DNA from 4 places in the Bacillus sp. Brlt_9 genome. Region 4 is predicted to be linked to each of the others. Evidence: riboswitches for the same ligand, from Rfam matches in the RefSeq annotation. Region 4 holds a riboswitch; each other region holds the start of a gene.
What was found. Region 4 has a riboswitch for S-adenosylmethionine ahead of VF726_RS21600 (ECF-type riboflavin transporter substrate-binding protein). Riboswitches for the same ligand answer to the same signal wherever they lie in the genome.

Region 1 (2,205 bases), on a different contig from region 4:
TAAGATTTACTAATTCGTTTACTGTACTCATTTTCTATATCCCCTCTTAGTTTTATTTCAAGATTCATCTTATTGATAATGTAGACCACATTCAGTTTTCACTTTCCCGGCCCATCTACCATCTCTCGAATCGCCATCCTCACCTACAGGTAACGTACACTTCTCACACCCAATACTTGGATATCCAATATCATGTAATGGGTTATACGGCAAGCTATGCTTGTATACATATCGCCATACCTCTTTCCACGTCCAATGAATGAGCGGACAAACTTTAATAGATTGAAAGCGATGATCTTGATTTATAAACTTTGTATGCTTACGTGTTTCTGATTGTTCCCTCCTTAAGCCCGATATCCACGCTTTTTCCGGTGCTAATGATTTTTCTAACGGTAAAATTTTTCTAATTTTACAACAGAGATTCGGATTACTTTCCCATAATTTCTCACCATGCAACTTCGCTTGTTCATCAAGTGTAAGTTCCGGCTGTTGTTCTATAATATTTAATGAAGGAAATCGTTCCCGCACTTTTTGGATTAATTCATACGTTTCTTGAAAATGAACATTTGTATCTAAAAATACAACTTTAGCAGATGGATTTACTTGGTTTATAAGGTGCAGCAGTACCATCCCTTCCACTCCGAAGCTACATGCGTATACAATTTCACTTTTATATTCTTTATAAGCCCAACTTAATACAGATAGCGCGCCTTTCGTTTCATCTTCTTCTGAAAATGAAATGTTATTTTCTTCCCACGTTTCATACGTCAACATGTTCTTTCCCCCTGTAAAAGCAAAAAGACGGTTTTAACCTAATGATATAGGTTAAAACCGCCTCTAGTTTTTCTAGTCAGCGCTTTTTACTTTAAACGTACTTTTTCACTTTTCTCTAATTGAATGACTTTCCCATCTTGCACAACAATTGTAATTGAACCATATTTCATATCAGCAAGCATCGCTTGAATCTTCTCAGATACTTCCTCAAAATGTTCCCGTACGCTCACGCGAACAGCCCCCCTTTTTATTCATAAAAAAAATCTTTCCCATTTCGAAAAGACTGTTCGGTAATATATTTTACCTTATCTTTCAAAATGGATTCCATTTTGCTGGATTTAGCACCTTGCTTTCTATAAGCAGGTTGCCGAGCTTCGTCGGGCCAGTTCCCTCCGCTTCTCTTGATAAGCTTTGTATTTGTATTTTATCACAATTCAGATTTTTTTCAATCCTAGTTTTCCGATATATTTTAATTATTTTATTTTACAAAAAAGGAATTGCCCATCTGAACAACTCCTTTTTCCTCATTTAAACTAATTCTTTAATACGTATGCGATCGTTCCCAATAATATTTTCATATGTTTCGCGCTCTACAACAATTTGTGATGTGCCACCTTTCGCGAAGACAACAGCTGGTCTACGAATCCTGTTATAATTATTCGCCATCGAGTACCCGTATGCCCCTGTACAAGAAATTGCTAATAAATCGGCAGTAGCAACTTTCGGTAAAGTGATATCCCAAATTAACATATCTCCACTCTCACAACATTTCCCTGCAATCGAAACAACTTCCTCGTTCTCATCGTTCCCTCGATTCGCTAACATCGCTTCATAACGAGCGTTATATAAAGCAGGTCTTAAATTATCAGTCATCCCACCATCCACTGATACATATTTCCGAATACCAGGAATGTCCTTCACAGATCCGACTGTATAAAGTGTCGTTCCAGCATCACCTACAATGCTACGGCCTGGTTCAACCCATATTTCTGGCAAGGGATAATTACATACTGTAAATTGTTCTCTCACTGCACTTGTTACCGCTCGCACATATGTCTCAAGAGTTAATGGCGTATCTGATTCTGTGTAGCGTATTCCGAATCCTCCGCCCACATTTAGCACTTTTACTACATAATTTGTTCGCTCTCTCACTTCTTCTAAAAATTGATGAAGAACTTCAATCGCTCGCACAAAACCGGCCGTTTCAAATATTTGTGATCCGATATGTGAATGAATTCCTAGCACGTTATAATTTGATTTTTGTAAAGCAAGCTCAATTGCCTGCATCGCTTGACCATTTGACACACCAAATCCAAATTTCGAATCATCTTGACCTGTTGTAATATATTCATGTGTGTGCGCCTCTACTCCAGGCGTTACACGAATTAATATGTTCACAAATTTCCCATGTTGCACTGCTAAATCATGCAA
Region 2 (2,205 bases), on a different contig from region 4:
TATTAAACTTCTTTTGAAATTCTTCAATATGTAAAGTAGTATATTTTTTGGATGCAAGCGCCAAACCAAATGCAGCTACAATTCCAATTGCAGGCGCTCCTCGCACTTCTAGCATGACAATACTTTTCCATACCTCTTCAATCGTCGTTAATGTTTTGTATTCTGTGCTGTGCGGTAACTTTGTTTGATTTAATACTGCAATGGCATCACCTTTCCAACTGACAGACCTCGGAATAGTAACAATTGTACTCATGCTTTTACGCCTCCAGAAACTGTCCGTTGAAATAATGTTCGAAACAGTTGAATATCAGCACCCTTAGATTCATATTTTATTAGTTCTTTCCCTAAGGATAGTGCATGTTTCTTCGCTTGAATTCTCGTTTCTTTATTTGCTATTTCATCTAAATCAGCTACATGCGCTAAACCAATTGTTCTACGGATAAGCTCACATCCAGCGAATCCAACAGCATCCGTAAAAATATTTTGCAAAATAATCGGCAACCATTGTTTCTCTTTCGTATATGCTTCTACACCTTCTCCAATCCATAACTTCGTAAAAGCTTCTACAAAATAACTCCATGTTTTCTCAATATGGAAAAATAGCACATTTCTTTTTTCCTCTTCACGTGATAACGCATTTAATAATAAATTGGCAATAAATTGACCAAGATCAAATCCAAATGGGCCATATGTTGCAAATTCCGGATCAATCACGTTCGTTTCAGAAGGCGATGAAAAAATACTACCAGTATGTAAATCACCATGAATAAGCGCTTCTTTTCTCGTTAAAAATTTATATTTATACTGTGCGACTTTTAACTTTAAAGTTTTGTCACTCCACAATTCATCAACTGCTAGTTGTAACTCTGGCTCATAATCATTCGTATCGTAATGGCCAAACGGATCTGTAAACACTAAATCTTCTGTAATTTTGCAAAGGTCCGGGTTTACAAATGTACCTTCTAGTACCCTTTTCTCTTCTGACTCTAACCCGAAGTCTGAAGTATAAAACAACACATGTGCTAGAAAACGACCAATATGTTGGGATAAAAGTGGGTACTCTTCTCCATCTATTAATCCTTTTCTAGCAATTGTTAGCCTTGATAAGTCTTCTATTACTGTTACTGCTAACTCTTCATCATGACTGTACACTACCGGCACGTATTCCGGCACATACTTCGCAAAAATTTGTAATGCTTTACTTTCAATCGTCGCTCTTTTTATAGACAATGGCCAGCTCTCACCAACTACTTTCGCATATGGCAATGCTTGTTTTATTATAATAGACTTCTCTCCATCACCTAATTTGAACACGTAATTTAAATTTCCATCTCCAATTTCATGACAAACTACATTTGCTTTCTTTTCAAAATAACCATGTTCTTTCGCATATTGTATAGCTGTCGTTTCAGTTAATGAATAATATCCCATCGTCTTCTCCCCCTTTTTTTAATTCAGAGGTTTTTCTGACGTAGAAAAACCTCTTTCCACTAAGAAAGAGGTTTGAAGTTTATCTTCTCCCCTCTTATCTGCCAGAAAGTAAACTTTCTGCTGGAATTAGCACCGTGCCTTTTGGCGTAAATAAACGCCCCATTTCACAATGGTATTACGGTCGGTTGCTGGGCTTCATCGGGCCAAATCCCTCCACCTGCTCTTGATAAGAGTTTTATAATTTTTTTGAATTTTTAACTTTATGTTGAAGACTATACCAAGAATAAAAATCACTTGTCAACATTTTATTTGTATAATTCTGGACGACGATCTGCAAAAACTGGAATTCCTTTTCGTACTTCTTTAATTTTTTCAAAATGAAGCTCTCCAAATAAAATTGATTCTTCTTCATTCGCTTCTACAACAACTTCGCCCCAAGGATCGACAATTAAAGAATGACCGGCAAACTCATTATTCGGATCCTTTCCTGTCCTATTACATGCAACAACATAACATTGATTTTCAACTGCTCTTGCTTGTAATAGCAAACGCCAATGTGCTAAACGAACCAATGGCCATTCTGCTACAACAAATAAAACTTTTGCACCTTTCGCAGTATGAACGCGCATCCATTCTGGAAAGCGAATGTCATAACAAATTGTGCCGGCGCACTCTACATTATCTAGCTTAAATTCACCTGTACTATTTCCAGCTATTAAATATTTATGTTCATCCATAAGCTGAAATAAATGCACTTTACTATATTCTTTGACT
Region 3 (2,205 bases), on a different contig from region 4:
TAGTACATTCACTACAAAACAACTCCCTCTATAGTTAAAGTTTCCCCTTATTTAACATCTTTTCTACAATTTGCACGTTTTTTGAGCTTTGTAATAAACGATTTAATACGGTAAGTAACTCTTCCTTGTCTAAATCTTTCAGTTTCTCTTTCACCGTACTCTCACCAGCACTTTGAATATCATAAACAACTGCCGCCATATGCTTACAATAGTTTTCATATGGACACTCGCAGCTACTTTCCGAAAAATCCTCGAGTTCTATCACTACTTCATAATTTCCTGCATTACCAGTCACAAACGCAAATACTTTATTATTATGTATTTCAACATCTTCTACATGTCCTTCTTCATAATATTCATAACCTCTATCAATAATGTGTTTCGGAATATACCTATATAACTCTTTTAATAAGTAAGCGTACATAAAAACACCTCTTCCTTTAATTCCCTTTTGACTTCTAGAGCCACTGCATGTTATTCTAATAACTGTCAAATAGCAAGTCTATATGACAAACGACTGACACCTATTCGGCGAAGGTGTCTCTTTTCATTTGCAGCCGATATGAAGTGCCTCTTTCAGGCACATTCAATCTTTGACACTACACACTCAACACCATTCCCTGTATCAGGCTGCTTAAGCAGTCTTTTACTCTACATACTTCAAAAAAAAGAGAGCTTAGCTCCCTTTTCTCGCCTTATAAAATACCCCTTTTTCATTATAGAGATATTCATCAGCTAATGTAATTTTCCCATCCAGTTTCAGTTCATCTAATAGTCTTGACAAATAAAATTGATGTAACATCTTTTTCGTGAATTTTCCTTCATGATGCGAAACGATATGTTCTTGAATATCTAACAATGATATTGGCTTATCTTGCTCTATCATATATTCATAAACTGTACTACGCAGTTTTACGTATTTTTCGAGTGTCACAGTACTTCGCAACCCCTTTCTTCTTAATATAAATTTTCGTAATCGGTTTTTTTGCAATAAAAAAACCTCTCCGATAAGAAGAAGTTACGTATATATCTTCGTCTTATCTCCCAGAACAAATATGTTCTGCTGGAATTAGCACCTGCATCGCGGTTGCTGGGTTTCATCGGGCCAGTCCCTCCACCTCTCTGGATAAGAAAATATTCACTTAATTCTTACTATACGTAATTTCATTTTAATTGTCAAACAAATATAACAAATAATATTTTCTTCTTTACTGCTCATACTATACATATATGAATATGCAAGGAGGATTATGAAATGCACGAAAATGCTCGCGGATATGTACAAGATTCATTTCAATCATTACAAGAAGCAAAACATTGTTTAGAAGCAGCACTACAAACTGTTGAAAAAGATTTTAATCGCGCACGTATTGAACAATCCCTTTATGCGATCGAACAAGCTATTCAACGCTGTGATTACACCGTTCACATTTTAGAACAAGATTGAAAAAGCTTCCCATCATAAGGTGGGAAGCTTTTTCAAATGGCATACTTCATAATTATTACCGTGATGATTAAAAAATATACAGAATTAGCAATTTCTAAAATACCTACTTTTATAATAGAAATCTTTTTGCCGTACAACATAATGGCTCGAATGACACTCGGTATAAAAATAAGGGCGCACCACGGATTGATAGCAAATACAATGATTGTTAATAGAATATGATAACCCCATGATATAAAACGATACTTCGGGTTATTTTTCTCACGAATCATCGTTTTCACATAAAACGTACTTCCTAAAAAATATAAAAATGATATAAGCGCAATAAATAATGCTGTTTTATCTATAAGTTTCATTGAAAAATAATAACTAACTAAACCGCCAATACAGAAAACAATAATCGCACTAATATCATTTAGTAACGCTCTTTCATTTTTTTGACGAGCGTAATACATATTTACTATAAATAATGGGATCATTACTGCTACGAATAAAAGAATGCGCCATTCATATAATAGAGAAACCACCCCAAATATAAATGCGATGATAAAATATACAATTGCAGCATGTAAAAACTCTTTTTTTCGTCTTTGCTTTATGTACGTAAGAAATGGATACGTAGCTAAATAGATAAAGAACCAAGCTAAAAACAATGGAATATGATACATAGTAGGTTTCCCAAGTATGACACTTAATAGAAACGGTATTACGAGCATAGCCCATGCACCGTGTTGCTTCGGAATAACTAACTTCATTAA
Region 4 (2,205 bases):
GTTTTTATTACACATGGCGGCATGAACAGCGTACACGATGCAATTCATTATAATGTCCCATTTGTTATAATACCTCATGATAAAGACCAGCCAATGATAGCACAACGATTAACTGAGCTGGAAGCAGCCCATCGGTTATTGAAAGAGAATGTTAATGTGCGAACGTTAAAAGAAGCGGTATCAGATGTTCTTTCAAATGAAAAGTATAAGCATGGAATACGAAAACTGAATGATAGTTTTTTAGAATGTGGTGGTTCAAAAGAAGCAATTGCAGTGATAAAATCTCTTTTAAATAAATAGTGTAGACGATATAAAAGCATAGAGGCTCTACCTTTATGCTTTTATAATATTATCCTGCAAACTGCACAGCAGTATTCGCATGTAAAAAAGCGGTATCAAAAACAGGTACAGTAATATCCTTTTGGGAAATGAGCAATGGTATTTCAGTGCAGCCTAGCAGTATACCTTCTGCGCCATTTTGAATTAATGATTTTGTAATTTTTAATAGCTTTTCTTTTGATAATTCTGAAATAATCCCTTTACTTAATTCATTTAAAATAACATGATGGATAAAACTTCTTTCCTCTTCATTTGGAATGATTGTCTCAATGTTATAGTTCGCTAGACGTGATTTGTAGAAGTCTTGTTCCATCGTTTGTTTCGTACCTAATAGTCCGATACGCTTTATATTCTGGTCTACCATTTCTTTAGCACTTACATCACCGATGTGAAGAAGTGGAATGGATATTGCATTTTCTACTTCTTCAGCAAATAAATGAACCGTATTGGAACACATTAATAAACATTCAGCCCCAGATTTTTCAACCTTTTTTGCAACTGCGACTAATTCATTTTTCACTTCTTCATATTGATGATTTTGTAATAAAGTAGTTACCTCACCAAAGTCCATACTATATAAAACAAGCTTTGCATTTTGATCATATTGAGAGAGTGTAAGTGTATTAATATGTTTATAGTATAATGATGTAGATTCCCAACTTAGTCCACCAATTAAACCGATTACTTTCATCGTACATTCCTCCCGTAACTATGTTGAATTTATTATTTCATAATTCCGATAAGAATACAATGATTTAAATGTGCTGTTAAACGAAAAATAAAAATAGTTAGAAAAGTATTGAAATTTATTCATCTTAATGCCATAATACGAATTACAAATTAATACTTATCCAGAGAGGTGGAGGGAACGGCCCTATGAAACCTCAGCAACCCCTATGTAATTTTATAGGAAGGTGCTAATTCCGCAGAGGACACGATGTGTTTTTTGGAAGATAAGAGGATTCTTGAACGTGAAAGAAAATGACCTCTTATGTAAGAGGTCATTTTTTGTTGGATAGAAAGGGAGTGTAGATGCATAATTCATTTTCAAAATAAATATAGAGTAATAAAAGTTGACTAATATGAGAGGGGAATTGTAATGAACAAATTATCAACAAAGTTAGTAGTAGCAATCGGAATTGGAGCAGCATTATACGGCATATTAGGACTTTGGGGCTTTTCTATAGCACCAAATACATTTATTAAACCTGCATTAGCTATTTTAACCGTTTTTGGAGCGTTATTCGGTCCGGTGGCAGGACTGTTAATAGGACTTATCGGTCATACCGTAACAGATACAATCGCTGGATGGGGTATTTGGTGGGGATGGGTTATTAGTTCAGGCATTATCGGTTTTGCAATGGGGCTCATTCAAAAAAGAATTGGCTTTAGTGTGAAAAACGGGACGTATAATAAAGGCGATATTTCTTATTTAGCTATTACTGGGTTACTTGGTATCGTCATTGCTATCATATTTGCGGGTGCATTCGATATTATCGTCATGGGAGAACCGTTTGACAAAATTGTAATACAAGTATTAGGTGCAACAATTGCTGATGTTATCGTATTTTTAGTTCTTGGATTGCCAATTACGATAGGCCTAGCTAAATCTAATAAAAAACATAGACATTTAAAAATTGAAAAGTAGGGATGTTAACATGCAACCAATTATTTCTTTTGAACAATTCAGCTTTCAATATAAGCATGCGGCGCAGCCTACTGTAAAAGACATAACGTTTCATATATATCCTGGGGAAAAAGTATTAATTGCTGGGCGTAGTGGTTCAGGAAAATCAACGTTAGCTCATTGTATCAATGGGCTAATCCCCTTTTCTTATGAAGGGAGTAGTACTGGAACTATTTCTA

Region 1: it holds a riboswitch for S-adenosylmethionine, as region 4 does, so the genes downstream of both, VF726_RS01535 (YezD family protein) here and VF726_RS21600 (ECF-type riboflavin transporter substrate-binding protein) in region 4, are expected to answer to the same signal.
Region 2: it holds a riboswitch for S-adenosylmethionine, as region 4 does, so the genes downstream of both, mtnK (S-methyl-5-thioribose kinase) here and VF726_RS21600 (ECF-type riboflavin transporter substrate-binding protein) in region 4, are expected to answer to the same signal.
Region 3: it holds a riboswitch for S-adenosylmethionine, as region 4 does, so the genes downstream of both, VF726_RS18035 (hypothetical protein) here and VF726_RS21600 (ECF-type riboflavin transporter substrate-binding protein) in region 4, are expected to answer to the same signal.

What each region holds. Positions count from the first base shown of each region.
Region 1 is NZ_JAYJLO010000001.1:280,164-282,368, reverse strand. Features, by position in the region: gene sat (sulfate adenylyltransferase) at 1-31, opposite strand, end outside; gene VF726_RS01540 (phosphoadenylyl-sulfate reductase) at 70-774, opposite strand; gene VF726_RS01535 (YezD family protein) at 861-1,004, opposite strand; SAM riboswitch class I at 1,077-1,185, opposite strand; gene lysA (diaminopimelate decarboxylase) at 1,303-2,205, opposite strand, start outside.
Region 2 is NZ_JAYJLO010000002.1:785,871-788,075, reverse strand. Features, by position in the region: gene mtnA (S-methyl-5-thioribose-1-phosphate isomerase) at 1-253, opposite strand, end outside; gene mtnK (S-methyl-5-thioribose kinase) at 250-1,431, opposite strand; SAM riboswitch class I at 1,523-1,664, opposite strand; gene VF726_RS10430 (carbon-nitrogen family hydrolase) at 1,737-2,205, opposite strand, start outside.
Region 3 is NZ_JAYJLO010000004.1:302,999-305,203, forward strand. Features, by position in the region: gene VF726_RS18025 (NAD(P)H-dependent oxidoreductase) at 1-12, opposite strand, end outside; gene VF726_RS18030 (SWIM zinc finger family protein) at 35-424, opposite strand; gene VF726_RS18035 (hypothetical protein) at 677-934, opposite strand; SAM riboswitch class I at 1,035-1,133, opposite strand; gene VF726_RS18040 (hypothetical protein) at 1,256-1,447, shown strand; gene VF726_RS18045 (YwiC-like family protein) at 1,480-2,202, opposite strand.
Region 4 is NZ_JAYJLO010000005.1:306,706-308,910, reverse strand. Features, by position in the region: gene VF726_RS21610 (macrolide family glycosyltransferase) at 1-300, shown strand, start outside; gene VF726_RS21605 (aspartate/glutamate racemase family protein) at 350-1,030, opposite strand; SAM riboswitch class I at 1,184-1,299, shown strand; gene VF726_RS21600 (ECF-type riboflavin transporter substrate-binding protein) at 1,439-1,987, shown strand; gene VF726_RS21595 (ABC transporter ATP-binding protein) at 1,998-2,205, shown strand, end outside.